Regions from separate parts of the Pseudaminobacter sp. Soil_N_29 genome, predicted to be linked through region 2. Evidence: predicted binding sites of a transcription regulator. Region 2 holds the regulator's gene; each other region holds the start of a gene.
What was found. Region 2 encodes PhoB, which activates phosphate uptake and scavenging genes when phosphate is short. Its sites were predicted from a motif close to TGTCATNNANCTGTCAT; they were not measured.
Positions count from the first base shown of each region.

Region 1 (7,715 bases), on a different contig from region 2:
GCTGATGGGCCACAAGTGGATTCGTCCGAAGTACGGGTCCGGACCGTCGCTCGAGCAAAAGCGAGACTGGCTGCAGAAGATCGCGTTCAAACCGCCGACGCAACTTTGAACTCCCGCTTCATGAGAGAAGCCAAAACCTGCTGCGCGCGATCCCGGGCATCCGCATGACCCGCGCGCAAGCTGCTTGGCCCTTTCTCGTCCGGGCTTCTCACTGGCGATAGCTTGACTGAGTTATGCGATGTTATGTTCGAAGTAGCACCGGCGCGTAGCAGCCCCCTGCGTCGCCGAAATCCAACAACATGCTGTTCGGGGCGACGTTCTACTCGGTCGTAGAAGCACTGGGAGCGGTCGTCGGTGCCTTTGAAGTTTAATGGCGGGATGGGGGCCGTCAGCAGACTGGCGGCTTGTGACAAGAGCCGCGCGAGTAGCGGACGTTGAAGTCGAAGGCTCTAGCACCCCGGATATGGCCCAAATGGCACTTTGCAAAGTGACGAACATGCTGCTGCTTGCAGGCAGTTGTAATCCGTGGAATGGATTTAGTAGTCGAGCCCGCCGGAACAGGACGGGCCCAGTTCAGCCCTGTTGGAATGCCGCCCGGAAGAACGTGTAGTGGTGTCTAACGAAGTCGACGGCGGCTCGGTGTTTGACCGCTTGCCCTGCAAGCTTTCCGTAGGACGTCCCGCAAAGTACTGGCGCAACAACCACTTCGTTCCGCATCGGGTGAAGGGCGATGGGGAATTTGTCAAACAGCGCGTGGGTGTCGGCGCGGAGAATGAGGCCGTTGCTCGTATCATTGCGATAGCTGACGCTCTCCGAGAAGGGGATGACGTGAGCGGCTTACAAAACGGCCTCTACGCGGCAGTCTGTGATGAGGCACTTGCCATAGAGATTGAGAAGATCAGCTCGAAATTTGGACTGCTCTGGCCGCGCCTCTTGCTTCGTGAAACGCCGCTGAAAACCATCGAGTATATTCGCCTGATCCAGCTACAATGCCTTTTCTTCACCGGTCATGTATTGCGTCTTAATCGAAGAAAGTAGCGCCTCCTGTCGTCCAATGAAGTCGGTCACGACGCGCCTGAATTCGGCCGTAACCGGTCACGTGGAGGTTCACCCGTCCAAGTTTTGCGCAATTGGAAGGTGGGTGTCTTGGCGGTAGCAAGACCCTGCTGCAACGCCTCCCGGCTTTATGAAATAGATTGGCCACGGCGTCTAATGTTGTGGGGCATGGCCGCCGGGAAACTGAATAGCAGGTCGAGATTGTCAGCTCGGAAAACCGACTCGGAAATTTCGAGCGGTTCGCCGTTCGGAGTCAGATTCTGGCCGATGACCGTCAGGACCGGTTCACTGCGCCGAACCTTGAGCTCCACGGCTTCAGTCTCGCCAGGTAGTCTCGCGCTGACATAGGTATCGTGGCGGATGAAATCGGGGATGCCGAGAGATCTGAACAACTGCGTAATACTCGGATTGTCCGCAGGGATCGCGGGCAGTTGGGATACGACCGTCGGCGAGAAGTGATGATACGACAGCGAGACGGGCCTCCCGGCGACACTGCGCACGATGACCGCCACCGGCACCGGCACCAGGCGTGAAAGGCCGAGCAGGCGGGCGATCCGCGGGTTGGGAATGCGGCGGCGGGCCGACAGCAGCGCCGCCTTGCCCGGAAGGCCCATGCTTTCCACGGCCGTCGAGAAGCGCGTGCGGATCGATACGGGCAGTTGCAGCCGACTGCCGGTCACCCTGCTTCGTGCGCCCTGGCCGCCTTCGATCATCCCGTCCTGCTTGAGTGCCCTGAGCGCACGGCGCAGCGCGTGGCGGCCGGTTGCGAACCTCTCCATCAACTCTGCCTGCGGCGGTAGATAGCTGCCGTCGGCGAATTCGCCCGTGCGGATCGCTTCGGCAAGTTTGTCATGAATCTGCCGCCAGGCTTCGTCGCCGTCGGTCTCCATCGTCACCATGGCGACTCAACTCCGTCCGTTCCGCATTGCTCGACCAAGTTGCCAACCTGGCGTGAAACTAATGTGAAAGCTCCGCCGAACCGCGCTTCTGTAACAGGCGTGTCACGGAAGTACCGTTGTGTCCTCCCCACACCAGCCCGCAACAGTGCGGACGACAGGAGACGAACGAACGATGCTTCAGGCATTTCAGGCACCCGGACGGTTCTGGAAGGGCAACCTGCACGGACATTCATCGGCCTCTGACGGCACGATCGATGCCGGGGAGGCCTGCCGGCGTTACCGCGCGGCCGGCTACGACTTCACCGTCGTCAGCGATCATTTTCGCGCCAAATACGGCTTTCCGCTTACCGATACCCGAGCGTTCCGCACCGACGATTTCAACACGATCCTCGGCGCCGAACTGCATGCGCCCGCGACCGCACGGGGCGTCGAGTGGCATATCCTCGCCGTCGGCCTGCCCCTGGACTTTGCACCGCCGACGCCAGAGGAAACCGGCCCGGAAATCGCCGCCCGCGCCCGTGCTGCCGGTGCCTTCGTGGCCATCGCCCATCCGCACTGGTATCAACTGACGATCGAGGATGGCCGAGCCATCGATGCCGCGCAGGCCGTCGAAGTCTACAACCACACCAGCCAGGTGCATACCGACCGCGGCGACGGGCTCGTCATGCTCGATGCGCTGCTTTCCGAAGGGCGCCGCCTCCTGGCCATCGCCGTCGATGACAGCCACTGGAAAAACGGCGATGCATTCGGCGGCTGGGTGATGGTGAAGGCCGAGCAGAACACCCCCGAGGCCCTGCTCGCAGCCCTGCATGCCGGCGCATTCTACGCCAGCCAGGGACCGGAGATCCACGACATCAGCCGCGAGGGCGATACGCTCGTCGTCCGTTGTTCGCCGGCCGCCGCGGTGATGGCCGTCGGGCCGGTCAGCGACAATGTGCGCGCTCATGCCGCCCCGGAAGGAGAGGAGCTGACCGAAGTGCGGCTCGACGTCTCGCGCTTTCACGGCGCCTGGTGCCGAATTGCCGTCGCCGATCGGCAGGGCCGGCGCGCCTGGACCAATCCGCTCTGGTTCGACCAGGCAGCCGAAATCAACCCCTAAAGAAGATGGACACCATGAAAAGCATTACCACTTCCGCAGCGCTTGCGGCGTTTCTCGCCGCCTCCACCGTGCTTCCCGCGGCGGCGGCCGAACTGCGCATCGCGCTGCCCACGCAGATCGACAATTTTGACGTTCAGTCCCAGACCGGAAACGATAGCGCTCCCATGCTCTATCAGGTCTACGACACGCTGATCGAGCGCGACTTGTTTTCCGATTCCGTCTCGTTCAAGCCCGGGCTCGCCACCGAGTGGAAGAAGATCGAGCCTACGGTTTGGGAACTGAAGCTGCGCGATGGCGTCAAGATGCATGACGGCACCGTCATGGATGCCGAAGACGTCGCCTTCTCGCTCAACCGCGTGTTCCATCACGAAGATCCGGAATTCTTCTCGACCTGGGGCCGCTGGTTCTACAATTTCAAGGACGTGGAAGTGGTCGACTCGTCGACCGTGCGCATCCACACGATCAAGCCGGAGCCGCTGTTCGAGACGCTGATCTCGTCGCGCCAGGCCGGCATCACCTCCAAGGAGCACTACGACAAGCTCGGCTTTGCCGAGGCGGCGCTGCACCCGGTCGGCACTGGACCCTACAAGGTCAGCCAGTTTGTCGCCAAGGACAAGGTCGTCATGGAGCGCTTCGGTGATTTCTGGGGCGAGCCGGCGCCGTTCGACAAACTGACCTTCCAGAAGGTCTCGGAAGTGGCCAGCCGCGTGACCGGTCTCGTTAACGGCGAGTTCGACCTGATCACCAATATTCCGCCGGATCAGGAAAGCGCGCTCAAGGTCGACGGTGTCGAGACCATGGGGGTCGTCTGGCCGATGTACCATGTCTGGGTCGTCAACATGAGCAACGGCGCGACGGCCGACCCGCGCGTCCGCAAGGCGATGCGCTACTGCACCGACTCCAAGGCGCTTGTCGATGGTCTGTGGGCTGGAAAGGCAGCAGCGGCCACCGCATTGCAGTACAAGGAATTTGGTTCGCCCTATTACGATCCCGCCTATACGACCGAGAAATACGATCCGGCGGAGGCCAAGCGGCTGCTCGCCGAAGCCGGCTACAAGGGCGAGCCGGTCGTCGCCCAGTTCACCAAGAGCTACTATCTGTACGGCGATCTCGCCGCCCAGGTGATCCAGCAGCAGTGGAAGGAATGCGGCATCAATCTCGAACTCCAGCAAATCGAGAAATACGATTACGAGAAGGCAAACTTCCGAGCCTGGTCGAACCCGCTCTACTATCCTGATCCGATGGGCGTGATGGATACCCACTGGTCTCAGTCGTCCTGGACCTACCAGCAGAAGCTTTGGCAACCGCAGAGCCCGGAATGGGCCGCGACCTATGAGATAGCGCGGTTTGGTACGGATCCGGCCGAGAGAAGCGATGCCTATCGCAAGCTTCTGGAGATCGGCGATCAGGAATCAGGCTGGATCTCGCTTTACCAGCCCTATGAACTCTACGCGATGCGCAAGGGCTTCAGCTTCCGCATTCCGGCGAACGACCGCCCCTACGTGCTGCCGCTGCGTGCCGGCGAGGTCGACGTCACCAAGTGACGTCCGCATCGGGGGCGGAGGCCTTTGCTTCCGCCCCTCTTGCCATGAAAGACAGTTCCATGCTTCGCTTTTTCCTCTGGCGATTGTTGCGCGCGCTCGTGACGATGTTCTTCGTGCTGCTGATCGCGTTCCTCACCGTCAGGTTTTCGGGCGATCCGCTCGAATCGATGTTTCCGGAGGGCGTGACCACCGAGCACGCCGAAGCGCTCTATCACCGCTGGAATCTCGACCTGCCGCTTGCCGACCAGTTCACGATCTATCTCAGCCATATCCTCACCGGGGATTTCGGCCGCTCGCTCTTTACCGAGGAGCAGGTCTGGAAGATGTATTCCGATCGCCTGCCGGCGACCCTGTCGGTCGGTGCGCTGGCGCTTGTCGTGGCGATTGCCATCGGCATTCCCCTGGGCGCCATCTCGGCGCTGAAGCGCGGCAGCGTCGCGGAACGCTCGCTGATGGGCATTGCCTTTCTCGGCTATGCGGTTCCGCATTTCGTGCTCGGCATCGGCCTGATCCTCTGTTTCGGCTACTACTGGCGGCTGCTGCCAACCTCGGGGCTTGAATCGCCAGCCCACTACATCCTTCCGGTACTGACTCTGGCCGTGCCGATGATTGCAGGCGTTGCCCGTTTCATGCGTGCGGCAATGCTCGACACGATCGGCAAGCCCTATGTGATGACTGCAGCCTCCAAAGGGCTTCGTGAAGGCGCGATCGCCCGGCGTCACGTGTTGCGCAATGCCATGATCCCGCTGATCACCGTGCTCGGGCTGGAGATTGCCGGTCTCGTCAATGGCTCGGTTTTCGTGGAGGCCGTCTATTCGCTGCCGGGCGTCGGGCGTGTTCTCGTCTCCTCCGTCGAACAGCGCGACTTTCCTGTGCTGCAGATGGGGGTGATCGCCTATGCCGGCATCGTCGTCTTCATCAATCTGTTCGTGGACCTTGCCTATATGCTTGCCGATCCGCGTGTCCGGGTGGAGGGCTGAGATGGCCGCTTCCAGTATGGCCGCATCGCCCTCTCCGCGCCGGCTCCGTTTCGCCACCGCTGCGCTGGCGCTCATCCTGATCGCCGGGGCGCTTGCGCCCTGGCTCAGCCCGCACGATCCCAATGCGGTCGATCTCCTGCGCCGCTCTGTGCCGCCGGCCTGGCTTCCTGGCGGAAACTGGCAGTTTCCGCTCGGCACCGACCAGATCGGCCGCGATCTGCTCTCGCGCTGCCTATGGGGCATCCGCACCTCGTTCGGCATCGCCGCCCTTGGCCTCATCTTTTCGGCCGCCCTTGGCATCGCCATCGGCATCGCTGCGGGTCTCGGCGGTCCGTGGACCGACCGGGTGCTGATGACCTTCGTCGACGTGTTCATTTCGCTGCCCAACCTATTGCTGATGCTGTGCGGCATCGCCCTGCTCGGCACCGGCACATGGGTGCTGGTGGTGATGATCGGCCTCGTCAAATGGGAGGGCTATGCCCGGCTGGTGCGCGGCGAGGTGCTGTCGATTCGCGAACAGGGCTATATGGAAGCGGCCCGGGTCCTGGGCTTTGGCCCTGTCGCCATCGCGCTTCGGCATGTGCTTCCCAATCTGCTTTCGCCGCTTGTGGTCATCCTGACGCTCAGCTTTCCTGGCGTTCTGCTGATGGAGGCGGGTCTTTCCTTTCTCGGCGTCGGCGTCCAGCCGCCCACAGCTTCGCTCGGTCGCATGATCGGCGACGGACGCGACCATCTCGTCAACGCCTGGTGGATTTCCGGCGTGCCGGCGCTGGTGATCGTCGCCATCACGCTGCTGTTCCAGATCATTGGCGATGCGCTGCGGGATCAAGTCGACGAGTGGCGCAATGGCTGAAACACTTCTCTCCATCCGCAACCTTCGACTGGACTTTAGCACCGCGCGCGGGGACGTGTCGGTTCTTCGAGGCATCGATCTCGATCTCGCTGCAGGCGAGGTCACAGCACTTGTCGGCGAGAGCGGATCCGGAAAATCGGCGCTGGGCAAGTCGATCCTCGACCTTCACGCGCCGCCGTTCGTCGCCTCGGCTGCCTCGATGCAGGGAAGCATCCGCCTTCAGGGCGAGGAGCTTCTTGGCGCCCCGGCAGAGCGCCTGAAGCACCTGAGGGCGCGCGAAGTCGCGCTGGTCTCGCAGGAGGCGCTCTCCGGCCTCAATCCGGTGATGCGCGTCGGCCCGCAGATTGCCGAGGCTGCCCGGGCGGCAAACCCGGAACTCAGCCCGATCGCCGCCGAAAGACTGGCACGGGAGATGATCGCCGCCGTCGGACTGCCGGAGCCAGACGCCCGATATCGGGCCTATCCGCATCAGCTTTCCGGCGGCCAGCGCCAGCGGGTGATCATTGCGATCGCGGCGATCCGTCAACCGAAGCTGATGATTGCCGACGAGCCGACCACCGCGCTCGACGTGACGGTCCAGGCCCGCATCCTCGATCTGCTGCGCGCGCTGCAGGCGAAGCACGGCATGGCCATGCTGTTCATCACTCATGATCTTGGCGTGGTGGCGCAGATCGCCCAGCACGTCGCCGTCATGTATGCCGGCCGGATTGTCGAGCGCGGACCGCTTGCTGCTGTCTTCACGAGGCCGCGCCATCCGTATACAGCCGGCCTGATTGCCGCCTTGCCGGAAGCCCCGACGCGTACGGGCCGCCTCGACGGCCATCCCCCGGATCCGGCGACGCTTTCTGACGGCTGCGCCTTTGCACCGCGCTGCCCGCGCGCGACAGGGGTCTGCTCGGTCGCGCCGCCGAACCGAATCCTCGATGACTCTACCTTGCTATGCTGGAACCCGATCCCATGACGCCGGCAATCCGACTCGAAAATGTATGCGCAGCCTATCGCGGTGCTTGGCCGCAGAGATCGAACGGGCGGCTTGCCCTCGACCGGATCGAGTTGACCGTGCCCTCTGGCAGCATTTACGGAGCGGTCGGGGAGAGCGGATCGGGCAAATCAACGCTAGCCCGCGTCCTGCTCCGGCTGATGCAACCGACTTCCGGGTCCGTTGCGGTGGCCGGACAGGATCCCTACCGGCTCAAGGGGCGCGCGATCGCGCAGTTCCGCCGGCTCATCCAGCCCGTGTTCCAGGACAGCATGGCGGCACTTGATCCACGCGTCCGCGTGGGC
Region 1 is NZ_JBDGLC010000001.1:251,308-259,022, forward strand. It holds gene AC3A4H_RS01195 (hypothetical protein) at 1-109, shown strand, start outside; gene AC3A4H_RS01200 (HNH endonuclease) at 574-825, opposite strand; gene AC3A4H_RS01205 (GntR family transcriptional regulator) at 1,185-1,955, opposite strand; gene AC3A4H_RS01210 (PHP domain-containing protein) at 2,128-3,054, shown strand; gene AC3A4H_RS01215 (ABC transporter substrate-binding protein) at 3,069-4,598, shown strand; gene AC3A4H_RS01220 (ABC transporter permease) at 4,658-5,578, shown strand; gene AC3A4H_RS01225 (ABC transporter permease) at 5,580-6,431, shown strand; gene AC3A4H_RS01230 (ABC transporter ATP-binding protein) at 6,424-7,392, shown strand; gene AC3A4H_RS01235 (ABC transporter ATP-binding protein) at 7,389-7,715, shown strand, end outside.
Region 1: the regulator PhoB is predicted to act here: its motif matches at 2,045-2,061, upstream of AC3A4H_RS01210 (PHP domain-containing protein).

Region 2 (7,715 bases):
GGCGCTGCCCATCGGCGTGGCGGCCTCGATCTATCTCGAGGAATTCGCCAAGAAGAGCCGCCTGACCGACCTGATCGAGGTCAACATCAACAACCTGGCCGCGGTGCCGTCGATCGTCTTCGGCCTGCTCGGCCTGTCGGTGTTCATCAACTTCCTCGGCCTGCCGCGTTCGGCCGCCCTGGTCGGCGGCCTGGTGCTGACGCTGATGACGCTGCCAACCATCATCATCGCGACCCGTGCCGCCCTCGCCGCCGTGCCGCCCTCGATCCGCTCGGCCGCCCTTGGCCTCGGCGCCTCCAAGATGCAGATGGTGTTCCAGCACATATTGCCGCTGGCAACCCCGGGCATCCTCACCGGCACCATCATCGGCCTGGCGCGCGCGCTGGGCGAGACGGCGCCGCTGCTGCTGATCGGTATGGTCGCCTTCGTGGCCGACTATCCGGCGACGCCGCTGGAACCGGCGACCGCATTGCCGGTGCAGATCTACATGTGGGCCAACGAGGCCGAGCGCGCCTTCGTGGAGCGCATGTCGGGCGCCATCATCATCCTGCTCGTGTTCCTGATGGCCATGAACATCACGGCCATCGTGCTGCGACGGCGTTTCGAGCGGCGCTGGTAGGCGAAGGATGCTTTAGTATGAACATCATGACGGAAGTGGCACTCGAGAACGCGGTGAACGACAAGATGAACGGTACGCCCAAGGAAATCATCAAGATGCGCGGCCGCAAGGTGTGCGTGTTCTATGGCGACAAGCAGGCGTTGTTCGACGTCGACCTCGACGTGCGCGAAAACCAGGTGACGGCGCTGATCGGGCCTTCGGGCTGCGGCAAGTCGACCTTCCTGCGCTGCCTCAATCGCATGAACGATACCATCGACAGCGCCCGCGTGACCGGCCAGATCACGCTGGACGAACAGGACATCTACGACAAGAGCATCGACGTGGTGGAGCTGCGCGCCCGCGTGGGCATGGTGTTCCAGAAGCCGAACCCGTTTCCGAAGTCGATTTACGAGAACGTTGCCTATGGCCCGCGCATCCACGGCCTCGCCCGCAAGAAGGCCGACCTGGATGCCATCGTCGAGACCAGCCTGAAGAAGGCCGGCCTGTTCAACGAGGTGAAGGACCGTCTCAACGAGCCGGGCACCGGGCTTTCCGGCGGCCAGCAGCAGCGCCTGTGCATCGCCCGCGCCATTGCCGTTTCGCCCGAGGTGATCCTGATGGACGAGCCGTGCTCGGCGCTCGATCCGATCGCCACCGCGCGCGTGGAGGAACTGATCGACGAGCTGCGCCAGAACTACACCATCGTCATCGTCACCCACTCCATGCAGCAGGCGGCGCGCGTATCGCAGCGCACGGCCATGTTCCATCTGGGCCAGCTGGTCGAGGAGGGCGACACCGACAAGATGTTCACCAACCCCGACGACAAGCGCACGCAGGACTACATTACCGGCCGGTTTGGCTGACCCGCGGTTGATCCGCACGCCGGACAAAGGATTGCATAGACATGATCATGGGCAAACACACCGTCACGTCCTTTGACGAGGAACTGGGGCACATCGACCGGCTGCTGCGGGACATGGGCGATCTGGCCGGCGCCATGGTCTGTGGCGCCATCCGGGCGCTGGTCAATTCCGACAATGCGCTTGCCCAGCGGGTGATTTCCGACGACGCGGTGATGGACGCGCGCCAGCGCGAGCTGGACGACCGCGCCATCACGCTGATCGCCAAGCGGCAGCCCATGGCGCAGGACCTGCGCGCCGTGGTGGGCGCGATCCGCATGGCCGGCGACCTGGAGCGCATCGGCGACCTTGCCAAGAACATCGCCAAGCGCGTCGGCGCCGTGGGCGAGAGCGCCACGCCCCGCAGCCTCGCCCATTCCATCGAGACGATGTCGGACATGGTACTGGAGCAGATCAACGGCGTGGTCGACAGATATGTGACGCGCCAGCCCGAAGGCCTGAAGGCGCTGCGCGCGGCGGACGAGAACATCGACGTGAAGTACACCTCAGTGTTCCGCGAGCTGCTGACCTACATGATGGAGGATCCGCGCAACATCACCGCCTGCACGCATCTTCTGTTCTGCGCCAAGAACCTGGAACGCATCGGCGACCATGTCACCAACATCGCCGAGAACGCCTACTATGTGATGACCGGCCAGCAGCTGCCGCCCAACCGGCCGAAGTTCGACGAGACCTCGCTTTCGGCGCCGGAATCGACGACCTGAGCGGGAGACCGGAAAAGTGATGATCGCCCCAAAAATCATGGTGGTGGAGGACGAGGAGCCGCTGGGCGTCCTGCTCCGCTACAATCTGGAATCGGAAGGCTACCAGGTCGAGGTCGTGCCGCGCGGCGACGAGGCGGAAATCCGCTTGCAGGAGAACGTGCCCGACCTTCTGGTGCTGGACTGGATGCTTCCGGCGGTCTCCGGCATCGAACTGTGCCGCCGCCTGAGGATGCGCCCCGAGACCGAGCGCCTGCCCATCATCATGCTGACGGCGCGCGGCGAGGAGAGCGACCGCGTGCGGGGCCTTTCCACCGGCGCCGACGACTATCTGGTCAAGCCGTTCTCGACGCCGGAGTTCATGGCGCGGGTGAAGGCGCTGCTGCGCCGTGCCAAGCCCGAGGTTCTGTCCAGCGTGCTGAAGGTGGGCGACATCATGCTCGACCGCGAGGCGCACCGCGTCTATCGCGGCAAGAGCGAGATCAAGCTCGGGCCCACGGAATTCCGCCTGCTGGAATTCATGATGCGCCACCCCGGCCGCGTCTTCTCGCGCGGGCAGCTGCTCGACAATGTCTGGGGCGAGACGATCTATATCGACGAGCGCACGGTGGACGTGCATGTGGGCCGGCTGCGCAAGGCGATCAATCCCGGCAACCTGCCGGACGTGATCCGCACCATCCGAGGCTCGGGCTACGCCATCCGGGAGGATTGAGCCCGGCTGGCCGCGGCTCAGGCCGCCCCCGCGGCGCTTATCAGGGCAGGGCCGGGCGCGAAGATCTCCCGGTCGACGAAGGTGAGGGCGTTCATTGTGCAGCCTTCGCGGATCAGCGGCCGTTCGTTCGGCAAGGTGTCGAAGGAGATCGCCTTGTTGTGCTGGCCGCCCGCGGTCTTGTCGATAGCTGAGCGCAGCGCCGGCTCGATGAGGTCGAAGGCGGTCGCGCCGATGCCGACCAGCGCGACGGGCGCGGGGTCGATCAGCGCAAACAGGCTGCCGAGGCCGAAGCCGATGGCTTCGCCGGCGATGCGGAAGGCTTCGCGCTCCGGTCCATCGGCTGCCCGCGCCCTGTCGGCCATGGCGCGTATCTCCTCGTCCGAAATGTCGGCCAGCGGCGCCTGGTCCTCGCTTTCCCCGCGCGCATTGCGCCAGATGGCGTAGTTGCCGGCATAGGCTTCCACGCAGCCGCGACGGCCGCAGCGGCACAGCGCGCCATCGGGCCGGTGGATCATGTGGCCGAACTCGCAGCCCGACGATTGCGTGCCGGTGAAGAGTTCCCCCTTCAACACCATTCCCATGCCGATGCCGTGCGAGAGCAGGATGGCGATGAAGTCGTTGCGGTAGCGCTCTGGCTTTCGCCAGCGCAGCGCCACCGCGATCATGTTGCAGTCGTTCTCCACGGTGGCGGGGATGCCGGTGGCGGCTTCGAGCCGGTCGGCGAATTCGAGATCCGCGTGCGGGGTGATGGGCGACCACAGCATCATGCGCGATCCGGCATCGGTGATGCCCTGCACGGCCATGCCGATGCGCAGCACGCGATGGCCGGCGGCCCGGCGGGCCTCGACCTGCCGGCGCACCATGGCGACGCAGTCGCCGAGCAGCGCTTCGCGCCCGGTGGCCAGCGTCTCCAGCCGGCGCTCTTCCGATGCGACCACCTGCCCGGCGTAATCGACCACGGCGACCGACAGGAAATTGAGCGACAGCACCACGGTGATGACTTCGGCGGCTTCCGGGGCGAGGCCGAGCGCTACCTGCGGGCGGCCGCGCTTCGAGCTTGCGGCTTCAGCCGCCTTTTCGGCGAGGATGCCTTCGGCGATGAGGTCGGCGGAAATGGCCGAGATGGTGGAATGGCTGAGGCCCGTGGTCCCCGCGATCTCGGTGCGGGACGGCTGGCCCGCGCGCCGCACGGCCGCGATGACCATGGCGCGGTTGCGCTTGCGCAGATCGTCGTGACGGATCGCCACCGGCATTTCGGCATTTCCTCCCGGAGCCTTGTTGCGCTGCGCAGATTCCAGTTCGCGTGCGCCGCGTCAACCTTCGGCGGGATGTTGACAGAACTTCAGGGTTACGACACTATTTTTTCGAGGTTCGAAATAATAGCCTCGACAAGGGCCCCAGGCCATCGTCATCGCGCCCTGGAGGGGGCGCAGGGAGGAAATCATGAAGATGTTTGCAACCGCCTTGCTGGCGGGTGTCGCGCTGTCGGTGTCGCTGGCAGGCGTGGCGCAGGCGAAGGACAAGATCATCGGCGTTTCCTGGTCGAACTTCCAGGAGGAGCGCTGGAAGACCGACGAAGCGGCGATCAAGGCCGCCCTCGAAGCTTCGGGCGACAAATACATTTCCGCCGACGCCCAGTCCTCGGCGGCCAAGCAGCTGACCGACGTGGAAAGCCTGATCTCGCAGGGCGCCAACGCGTTGATCATCCTGGCGCAGGACGCCAGCGCCATCGGGCCGGCGGTCGAGAAGGCCGTGGCCGAGGGCATTCCGGTGGTGGGCTACGACCGCCTGATCGAGAACAAGGATGCCTTCTACCTGACCTTCGACAACAAGGAAGTCGGCCGCCTGCAGGCCAAGGCCGTCTATGCCGTGAAGCCCGAAGGCAACTACGTCTTCATCAAGGGCAACGGCGCCGACCCGAACGCCGACTTCCTCTTCGCCGGCCAGATGGAAGTGCTGAAGGAGGCCATCGACGCCGGCAAGATCAAGAATGTCGGCGAGGCCTATACCGACGGCTGGCTGCCGGCCAACGCCCAGAAGAACATGGAGCAGTTTCTGACCGCCAACGACAACAAGGTTGACGCGGTGGTGGCCTCCAACGATGGCACCGCCGGTGGCGCGGTGGCGGCGCTCGAGGCACAGGGCCTGGCCGGCTCGGTGCCGGTTTCGGGCCAGGACGGCGACCATGCCGCGCTCAACCGCATCGCGCTCGGCACGCAGACCGTGTCGGTGTGGAAGGATTCGCGTGAGCTGGGCAAGGCCGCGGCCGAGATCGCGGCGCAGCTCGCCGACGGCAAGAAGATGGATGAGATCCCGAACGCGACCAAGTGGTCGGATGGCCCCAACAAGGTCGAGATGACCTCGGTCTTCCTCAAGCCGATGCCGATCACCAAGGACAACCTCAACGTCGTCATCGACGCCGGCTGGGTTTCCAAGGACGTGGTCTGCCAGGGCGTGAAGGCGGGGTCGGTCGCAGCCTGCGACTAGGCCGGACGCTTGCCACAAGGCTCGTTCGGTTCCGCACGGGGCGGGCAAGACGCGGCCGCCTGCCGCTGTCCGGCTCGTTGGACGCCGCGGTTTGAGGAGAAACCGCGGCGTTTCATTCGCCGCCGCATGCCCGGTCAGGCGCGCGGCATTCAGTTCGTACAAAGTGCCTCTCCGGAAAATCGATTCCGTGTTTCCAAGGGCGTGCGCTAGGATGATGTCCTGAGACCGGCGCAAGACCGGACCGGGCGGGAGGGTGTCATGACCGAAGTGACAACGCAGGAACCCGCGGCGCAGGACACCGCCGGGCACGGGCTTGCGGACCGGGCGCGAGCCTCGGAGGCCGGGGCCATCGGGCGTTTCCTGCAGGCGACGGAACTCGACACGCGCATGCTGGGCATGGTCGGCGCGCTGCTGCTGATCTGGATCGGCTTCCACATACTGTCGAACGGCCTGTTCCTGACCCCGCGCAACCTTTGGAACCTTTCGGTGCAGTCCTCGTCGGTCGCTGTCATGGCGACGGGCATGGTGCTGGTCATAGTCACGCGAAACATCGACCTCTCGGTCGGCTCGATCCTGGGCGTATGCGGCATGATCATGGGGGTGACCCAGGCGATCGTCCTGCCGCGCTTCGCCGGCTATTCGCTCGGCGATCCGTCGATCTGGATCATCGCGCTGGCGGCCGGCCTGACTGTCGGCCTCGCCATCGGGGCGCTGCACGGCTTCATCATCGCCTATCTGGGGGTGCCCGCCTTCATCGTCACGCTGGGCGGGCTGCTGGTATGGCGCGGCGCGGCCTGGTGGGTGACCAGCGGCCAGACGGTGGCGCCGATGGACGCCACCTTCCGCCTGATGGGCGGCGGGCCGGAAGGCGCGATTGGCGCGACCTGGAGTTGGGTCGTCGGCCTCGTCGCCTGCGCGGCGGTGATCCTGATGCTGGTCTCGGGCCGCAACCAGCGCAAGCGCTTCCGCTTTCCGCTGCGCCCGGTCTGGGCCGAAATGTTTCTGGGCGTTGTCGCCTGCCTCGTCATCCTGCTGGCCGTCTGGGTGGCCAATTCCTACCCGTGGCCGAGCGGCACGGTGAGGAAATATGCCGAGGCCAACAACATCGCCATTCCCGATGGCGGGCTGTTCATCGCCCATGGCATCGCCATTCCGGTGCTGATCGCGATCGCGGCCGGCATCATCATGACCTTCATCGCCACCCGCACCCGCTTCGGCCGCTATGTCTTCGCCATCGGCGGCAACCCGGAGGCGGCGGAACTGGCCGGCATCAACACCCGCTGGGTGACGATGAAGATCTTCATGCTCATGGGCTTCCTGGCGGCCATCGGCGCGGCGATCTCCACGGCGCGGCTGAACGCGGCCACAAATGCGCAGGGCACGCTGGACGAATTGCTGGTGATCGCTGCAGCGGTCATCGGCGGCACCTCGCTTTCGGGCGGGGTCGGAACGGTGGCGGGCGCGATGCTGGGCGCGGTGCTGATGCAGTCGCTGCAGTCGGGCATGGTGCTTCTGGGCATGGACACGCCGCTGCAGAACATCGTGGTCGGCATCGTGCTGGTCGCGGCCGTGTGGCTCGACACGCTCTACCGCCGGCGCGTGCAGTGAAACCGGAGGGCATGATGGACCAGATGCGCACTCCCCTCGTGGAACTGAGGAACATTTCCATCGCCTTCGGCGGCATCCGCGCCGTCGACGATGCCTCGGTCGACCTGCATGCGGGCGAGGTGGTGGCGCTGCTCGGGCACAATGGCGCCGGCAAGTCGACGCTGATCAAGATCCTGTCGGGCGCCTACCGGCGCGATGCCGGCACCATCCTCGTCAATGGCGAGGAGGCGGCGATCGGCAATCCGCGCGATGCCAAGAGATACGGCATCGAGACGATCTACCAGACGCTGGCGCTGGCCGACAATGTCGATGCCGCCGCCAACCTGTTCCTGGGCCGGGAACTCAGGACCGGTTGGGGCACGCTGGACGACGTGGCCATGGAGGCCGAGGCGCGCAAGGTGATGGGCAGGCTCAACCCGCGCTTCCAGCGCTTCAAGGAGCCGGTGAGCAAGCTTTCGGGCGGCCAGCGCCAGTCGGTGGCGATTGCGCGGGCGATCCTGTTCAACGCCCGCATCCTGATCATGGACGAGCCGACGGCGGCACTCGGGCCTCAGGAAACGGCGCAGGTGGGCGAACTGGTCAGGCAGCTCAAGGCCGACGGCATCGGCATCTTCCTGATCAGCCACGACATCCACGATGTCTTCGACCTCGCCGACCGCGTCTGCGTGATGAAGAACGGGCAGGTCGTG
Region 2 is NZ_JBDGLC010000009.1:192,299-200,013, reverse strand. It holds gene pstA (phosphate ABC transporter permease PstA) at 1-619, shown strand, start outside; gene pstB (phosphate ABC transporter ATP-binding protein PstB) at 637-1,461, shown strand; gene phoU (phosphate signaling complex protein PhoU) at 1,509-2,222, shown strand; gene phoB (phosphate regulon transcriptional regulator PhoB) at 2,242-2,931, shown strand; gene AC3A4H_RS20130 (ROK family protein) at 2,949-4,184, opposite strand; gene xylF (D-xylose ABC transporter substrate-binding protein) at 4,375-5,418, shown strand; gene AC3A4H_RS20120 (sugar ABC transporter permease) at 5,677-7,026, shown strand; gene AC3A4H_RS20115 (ATP-binding cassette domain-containing protein) at 7,041-7,715, shown strand, end outside.

Region 3 (7,715 bases), on a different contig from region 2:
ACGAGTGCGTCGAGGACCCCGGTGATGCCATTGCGATTGCAGAGCGCCTGCCCGTAGCGGACGCCGTCGGCATAGTCGGCATCGGTCACCTCGGGCATGCGATCCTCGACCCACTTCACCGCATCTTCATAGAGCAGGCCGGTCGGCACTCCGGCGGCGTCAACGACGAAATGGCCGTTGTGCGGATCGGCTGTACCCTTGACCAGTCCGACCGCTTCGCAGGCCCTGGTGTTGATGCAGGCATTGTGTCCGTCCCCGGCAAGGATGAAACATGGCCGATCCGGCACGACCGCGTCCAGCACATGGCGATCGAGATTGTGCTCGGTGAATATGCCCGTATTCCAGCCGACGCCATTGACCCAGCTGCCGTCGTTGCTGGCCGCAAATTCGCGAAGGATCGCCTGGAGGTCCTGCGGCGTACGGGCGTCGTCGAGCGCCGCGGTCATGCCGTAGTGGTAGCCGCTGTCCTGCAAATGGATATGCGTGTCCTGAAAGCCGGGCAGGACCAGGCGACCGCCCGCATCGACGACCTGCGTATCTGCGCACGCAAGTGCCCGGATTTCGGCGCTTGTTCCCAGCGCCGCCACGCGGCCGTCGACCACCGCGAGGGCCTCCGCCCCCGGCGTCAGCGGATCCATGGTGACGATATTGGCATTCACGACGATAAGTTCAGGTCGGAGCATGATCGCCTCTATGTTGCGTTGGCTTGAATGGGCAGTTCGAGAGCTTCGGACTTTGATGCGGCGCCTTCTCTGCGCCGAATGAGTTCCGACACGATGACGAGGATGGTGGAGGCGATCAGGATCAGCGAGCCTAGCGCCAGCACCGAGGGCAGCTTGTTGGGAAAGCGAAGTTGTCCAAACAGAAACACCGGCAAGGTCGGTCGCGTGCCGCTGAGGAAGAAGGCCAGTACAAACTCGTCGAACGAGGTGATGAAGCACATCAAGAGGCTGGAAATGACCGCCGGGGAGATCAGCGGCAGCGTGATGCGCCGGAAGGTGCCGAGTGCCGTCTCGCCAAGATCGCGCGAGGCTTCTTCCAGACTGCGATCGAGCCCGTCGAGCCGCGACATCATCACCATCACCGAAAATGGCAGGCAGAGAAAAATGTGCGCAAGCGTGATCGTCAGCAATGAAAGCTCAATCTGCAGGATTCGCACCAGCAGGATGAGGAAAGCAACGGCAAAGACGATCGAGGGCACGACAAGCGGTAGTGTTACCGTAAATAGAACCAGCCCGCTGGCCGGCAGGAGACGGCGTGTCAGCGCGATTGCAAGCGGGATGCTGATGGCCGTGGCGAGCAGCGAAGTGATGGTCCCGACGATGAGGCTGTTTGCCAGCGCATCGATCATGGCGATATTGCCGGCCATGGCTCCATAGTGCCGCAGCGTGAAGCCCTTCAGCGGGAAGACGGCGAAGGTGTTGTCGTTGAACGAAAACAGCGGCAGCAGCACCGTCGGCGCATAGAGGAATATGAGGAAGAACGCGGCGTAAAGTGTGAGGAAGCGGAACCGCCCTTTCATCGTGCACCCCGTTCGCGCAACCGGCTGTAGCCGACCGCCCAGAGAAACAAGGCGCAAAGGGCCGCGATCACCAGCATCATGACGATCGAAACCGCGGCGCCAAGCGGCGCATTGTCCTGCTTGAAGAACAGCGTCTGGATGGAGTTGCCGATCATTGTTCCCCCTGGTCCTCCGACCAGCGTCGGCGTGACGTAGTCGCCGACCGTCGGAATGAAGACGAGCAGTGCCGCGGCGATGACGCCCGGCAATGAAAGCGGGAAAGTGATCCGGCGGAAGCGGACCCAGCGGTCGTCGCCGAGGTCCGTGGCGGCCTCCAGCAGCGTGCGATCGACTTTCTCGAGGGAGACGTAGATCGGCAGGATGGCGAAGGTCACCCAGGCATGGATGAGGGTGATGATGACGGCAAAGGGGTTATAGAGAAGGAAGTCCAGCGGCTTATCGATCAGGCCGAGGCTGATCAGCCCTGAATTGATTGCGCCGTTGAAGCCGAGGACGATCTTCCAGGCAAAGACCCGCAGCAGGTAGCTCGTCCAGAACGGAATGGTGATCAGGATCAGCCAGAGCACCTTGTAGCGCTTCACCCGAAAGGCGAGAAAGTAAGCCATCGGGTAGGCGACGAGCAGGACCGCCAAAGTGGCGACCAATGATATCGCCAGCGACTTCAGCAGCAGTATCGCCGGCACGGGATTCTTCAGATAGAAGGGGATGCCGAAATAGACTGTTGCCGTCGCCGAAGGTTCAATAAGGCTCCAGTAGTTGGCGAGCGTAGGCGTCCGATCGATGGCAAAGCCGTGCTGGGTCCAGAAGCTCAGGACAACAAGCGCAAAGAGCGGAGCAAGGAGCACCAGCAGAATCGAGGCGACGAGCCCGTAGCCGACGCTCCGCTTTCGCCATGCCCGCACCTGACGATCCGGCGCGATCTTCATGGCGACTACAGCTTCAGCGCCTTGATCTCTTCCCAGACCTTCTGCTGCTCATTGACAACCGAACTTGGCTGCGGCTCGAACAGGATCGCACTCTTCATGTGCTCGACGGGATCGGTGATGCCCATGGCCTTGACCGCTTCGGGGTCGGATATTTCGAAGGCCTTCATGTTGGCATGACCGAAACCCGAGCCTTCGATCAGGAGCTTGCCGGTTTCCGGAGAGAGCCACGCATCTATGAAGTCATAGGCGAGCGCCGGGTCCGCCTTGCCGGAATTGAGGATCGTCATGCCGCAGAACCAGGTGAAGTACCCCTCCTTCGGCTTGGCATACCTGGCCTCGATCCCTTCCGCGAGAAGGTTCTTCACGGTGTCGTTCCACGCATAGGCAGCGGCGATCTCACCCGAGGCCAGGCCTTGCTGCAGCTCGGTCGAGTCGGTCCAGAGGAAGCGCGAATTCTTCACCGCCTTGGCCCCGAACTCCTTGGCAGCCTGGAGCTTGTCGCCGGTGAGTAGATTGGCGTCACGGTAGCTTACGCCCTTGACCATCTGGCCGATGGCGATAGCGAGCGGATCATCGAGCATCGAAACCTTGCCCTCGAAGGCGTCGTCGTAGAAGATCCCCCAGCTCTCGCCGTCCTTGAAGGCATCTCCAATCAGGTCGGGCCGGTAGGCGATGCTGGCGTTGCCCCAGTCGGCTGGTGCCATCACCACGTCTCCATTCACGACCACGCCGTCTGCCGTCTGAAGCGCGGGGAAAACATCCTTCCAGTTGGAGAGCTTGGCGGTGTCGATCGGCACCGTCAGACCGGCCTCCACGAAGCGTCCGACAGAATAGTTGCAAGGGTGCATGAGATCCGCGGCAAATCCCGCCCGCACCTTGGCCAGCGCTTCTTCTTCCCCACCGAAGGTGGAAAAGCTCGGGGCAGTCCCATGCTTGCCGACATAAGATCGGAAATAGTCGTCACTGTCGTAGCCCGTCCATTCGAGACACGTCAGAACTTCCGCTGCAGCCGACAATCTCGGTGACAAAGTAAGGCCCACGCCGAAAGCGGCTGCACCCTGGAGCATTTGGCGCCTTGTCAGTGCGCCCGATGCCATCCTGTCGATGAACTTGATGCGCTGCATATTGCTCCCCTCCAGTTGATTTTCTGGATATTTATGGAAGCAGCGTAGGAGGATTTTGAATCACGAGTCAATAAGCGGCCTGTCACTGCCACCAGAATCGAAGAATGGGGTGAGGCCCTAAAAGTGGACGTCCGCTATTCCGCTATGGTGAACCTTGGCGACTATTGCGAGCTGGCAGTGATCATCGGCGATGTGACCGGCATCCGGCTCTCGCCGGGACTGATGCGGAGCCGGCCGCAGGCCGTAAGTTCGCTCGTTTTCACGACCGCGTCACGGCTTGTCTCCGGCCCGCAAACGGGCGTCGATGGCTTCGATCACCGGGAGGAGATCGGCAATGGTATCGATCGTGTAGTGGGCGCCCGCTTCGCGCAGCACGCGCCCTGCACGCTGCCGATGCGCGTCCTGGGCCGCCTCGTCCAGCGCCTGCCAGTCGGCGAGCGACAAACCGATTTCATTGCCGCTGGCGACGATACCGACAGCCCACATGCCGGCGGCACGAGCCGAAACCAGACCCGTTGGGCTATCGTCCACCACCACGCAGGCGCGCACATCTGGCGCGCCAAGCGCGATGGCATTGTCCAGAACCATGTCCGGATAGGGCCGACCACGTTTGACATCGCTCACCGTAACACAATGATCAGGCTCATAGCCCTGCGCCTTGGCGAGCGGCATCAGGTTGTTCATCACACTGCGGGGATAGCCCGTGGTGCTGCCGATGGCGATGGCGCGGCTGCGAAGCGCGGCAATGGTTTCGAGCGCCCCCGGAATAAGCGCACTGTAGCGCGCGCACTGGACCTCATCGATGCGCAGGAACGCCGCGTAGAGGCGCTCCACATCCGCTGGTGTGGACGCGGCGCCTTTGCTTGCCTGCCAGCGCTCGGCGACGGCGGGCTGGGCGAGAATCATCTCGAGGTGTTCGCGCTTGGCGGCGCCCATGGGGGCGCGCGCCTCGGCCTCCGAGATGGCCACGCCATCCTCGGCGAAGGCCTCACGAAACGCCGCCACCGGCGCAATGCAACCAAAATCGAGAACCGTGCCGGCCCAGTCAAAAATGGCTGTCGAAACGGGACCGCGAAAATTGTGCCCGAGTGTGTTGGTCTTGTTCATCGTCTTGCCTGGTTGAAACTGGGAAGAGAGCGCGGCAGGCCGCTTAAGCCGTCTGATCAGCGAGTGAGAACCTGCGATTGGCGAGGACATTGCCCCGGGGGGATTGTGTTCATGGCGGGCCGATCTCACATTGCAGCGGCCCTGCGCTAGCGCAATTTGATGACAGCTTGGCGACCGTTGGCGACGAAGTTTGCTCGCAGCCAGGATAATGTCTCTGTGGGCTCTTGCGAGCTAACCGCAAGCCGAGCCTGTCGACCGCCTGATGGGGCGTGGCAGCAGATCTGCTGGCTCTCGGGTGCGGTGATGCCATTGACGTGGCGTATCGCGTTGAGGTCACAGGCGACGAGGACCGCTTTGCGCCAGAAGCGTCGCGAGGTGTACTAGGACCAGCGCTCGCAAAAGGCCTCGATATCGCTTGACTGAAAGTCGGCGAGCCGCGCCATGATTGTCTCGAATGGCCAATCCCACCAAGCAATTGACGTGAGCCTCTCCGCTATCGTTCGCGTAAACCGCTCGCGAATGATCTTTGCAGGAACACCACCGGCGATGGTGTATGGCTGAACGTCCCTGGTGACGACCGCGCCTGCTGCGAGCACGGCACCGTCTCCAACCTTTACACCCGGCAACACGATTACCCCGTGGCCAATCCAGACATCATTCCCGATGACAACGCGATCTTCCCTTCGCTGATCAAAAAAGGAACCGTCGCGCACTGCATCCATTGAGTAATATTCTGGGCAGTAGCTGAAACGATGCATAGACGGCCGGTCCATCGGGTGATTGGGCGCACCAATCCTGACTTCCGCGGCGATAGCGCAGAACTTTCCAATCGTCGCGTCTCCGACAATGCAGCGAGGCCCCAGATAGGAATAATCCCCCAGTTCGACCGTGTGCAGAGAGGTGTCCGCCAAGATCTCGCAGCATCTGCCTATGGTTGAATCTCTTATGCTCGCCGTCGCGTGGACAACGGTCTCCCCGATTTTGGGGCGCTTTGGTTGTGCGGTCGAGCGCATTGACGGTCTCCGGATTTGGGCCTGCCTAACCGGGGACGATCAAGGAAATGTGACACACGGCCGCCAAGGGCGTCTGGGAGCGCGAACGACCGCCACTTTCATTGCTGACCACGCGGAGTGCTGCGCTGGCCGCGGCACTGTTATGCTCGAGGGAAGCTGGGCTCGCTCCTGCAAATGCCCCTGGTGTAATGCCGCGGCGCTTTCGATTGGGCGCCACCCTCCGCGTCAACAGGCGGGTGGCGCGCGGCCAGCTCTTATTCCTGACCGTAGTCTCCACCGCCGCCATCGCCAGAAGCACCGCCGCGATGCATGCCATCACGGAAGAAGTCCTGGATATCCTCTATGGTCAAGTAGCCCTTCTGATCCGCGTCCATCGCCCTGAAGATGCGGGCGTGGAAATCGTTGACCTCGTCCAAGGTCACCTTTCCGTCACCGTTGGCATCCATGACCGCGAAGATGATCTTCAAACCCACGCCGCGCATCCACGGCGGGCCGTGACGGTGCTTGCGCCATCCGCCTTCTTCACGCGCCTCGGCTGCCCGCTCACGCAGCCTTTCGCGCATCATCCCGCCTCTCTCCCCCATCATCTCGGCTCCGGGCCGCCCCGGGCCTCTCGGGGCTTCTGGCCCTCCCTGCTCTTCCATGCGCTGCGCCATCATCTCACGGACGACCTGCCGGATCATCTGGCGCAACTGGTCAGGGCTGATCTGAACTTGCGGCCCGCCTTGTTGTTGCTGCTGGGCCGTCTGATAGGGAGTTTGTTCCTGCGCAAAGCTCGGCGACGCCGGTAGCGCCATCATTAGTCCGGCCACTGCAATGCCTGCCAGCATCTTGACGCGTGTCATGATCTCACTCCTCAGCATTGAAACTTGGAAATTCTGCGCTCGATGGGTCGTGGAGGTGCCCATGCCGCGGCAGCCAGAGTGGGACGGGTTTCCCCAGAAGGCATTGACCCGCATCAATGACGGCAGCCGGTAGTCGAGCCGCTTACTGGACAGTTCGCGACACGTTCAAGCGGGCAGCCGGCACGTGCAATCGTCATGTCCCCTTCGGCACGGCGGTATATACCCGCGTTATGAATGCCTCGAACTCGGCCATGTAGTTGCGCAGGAACTCTTCGGTGGTGGGGTCGGTTACCTCGCCGTCATCGGTGATGAGACCGGGCCGGAACTGGATATAGGCTTCGGGCGCGTTCATCTGCGGCGAATTGCAGAAGCTGAGGACGCTTCGCAGACTCTGCTGCGCCACCGCAGTGCCGATTGCGCCCGGGGAGGTGCCGATGACGGCTGACGGCTTGCGCGTGAACGAGTTGCTGCCATAGGGGCGGCTGGCCCAGTCTATTGCGTTCTTCAGGCCGCCCGGGATCGACCGGTTATACTCCGGAGTCACGAACAGCACGGCGTCGACGGCGGCGATTGCCGCTTTAAACGCTTGCGCCTCCGGTGGGAAATCAGCGTCATAGTCATAGCTGTAAAGCGGCAGTTCCCTGAAGGAAATCTCCTCCATTTCCAGCTCTTTGGGCGCAAGCCGCACCAACGCCGTCGCCAATTTGCGGTTGATCGACGCCGTTGCGAGGCTGCCGATAAGATAGCCGACCTTGTGTTTAGTCATTGGTACGCTCTCCATTCTGCCGGGAAGCATCCGGTCATCTGTTTGGAACGGACCAACCGCTGCGGACACGCCGGAAACAATAAGCCCATGTCTCGGTTTCGTGCTCCACCAAAGGAGCTGCGGTTCCTACGCGTTCCGTTCCGCCGGACCATCGATGTGTAGCGCCTCGGCTGCGCGCTGCACCAACTCGTCCATCACGTTCAGCACATCGTCGGAAAACATGGAGGAGCATTTCAGGGGATTGGGCAAGATAACTGCGCATCGGCCGCTCCAGTCTCCACCGCGGGAGAACAATGCCTGCCGTCTGCCGACGGCAGGCGCTTGGTGGCAATGGCCATTCCACCAAGATTGGAAGACCCGGGAGATGGCGCGCTCTGGCCGGAATTCCAGAGGCAGGCAGCCAAAAAAACGA
Region 3 is NZ_JBDGLC010000014.1:8,309-16,023, reverse strand. It holds gene AC3A4H_RS22710 (amidohydrolase) at 1-683, opposite strand, end outside; gene AC3A4H_RS22705 (ABC transporter permease) at 692-1,522, opposite strand; gene AC3A4H_RS22700 (ABC transporter permease) at 1,519-2,448, opposite strand; gene AC3A4H_RS22695 (ABC transporter substrate-binding protein) at 2,454-3,572, opposite strand; gene phnX (phosphonoacetaldehyde hydrolase) at 3,843-4,679, opposite strand; gene AC3A4H_RS22685 (DapH/DapD/GlmU-related protein) at 5,060-5,692, opposite strand; gene AC3A4H_RS22680 (EF-hand domain-containing protein) at 5,947-6,537, opposite strand; gene AC3A4H_RS22675 (NADPH-dependent FMN reductase) at 6,731-7,303, opposite strand.
Region 3: the regulator PhoB is predicted to act here: its motif matches at 4,839-4,855, upstream of phnX (phosphonoacetaldehyde hydrolase).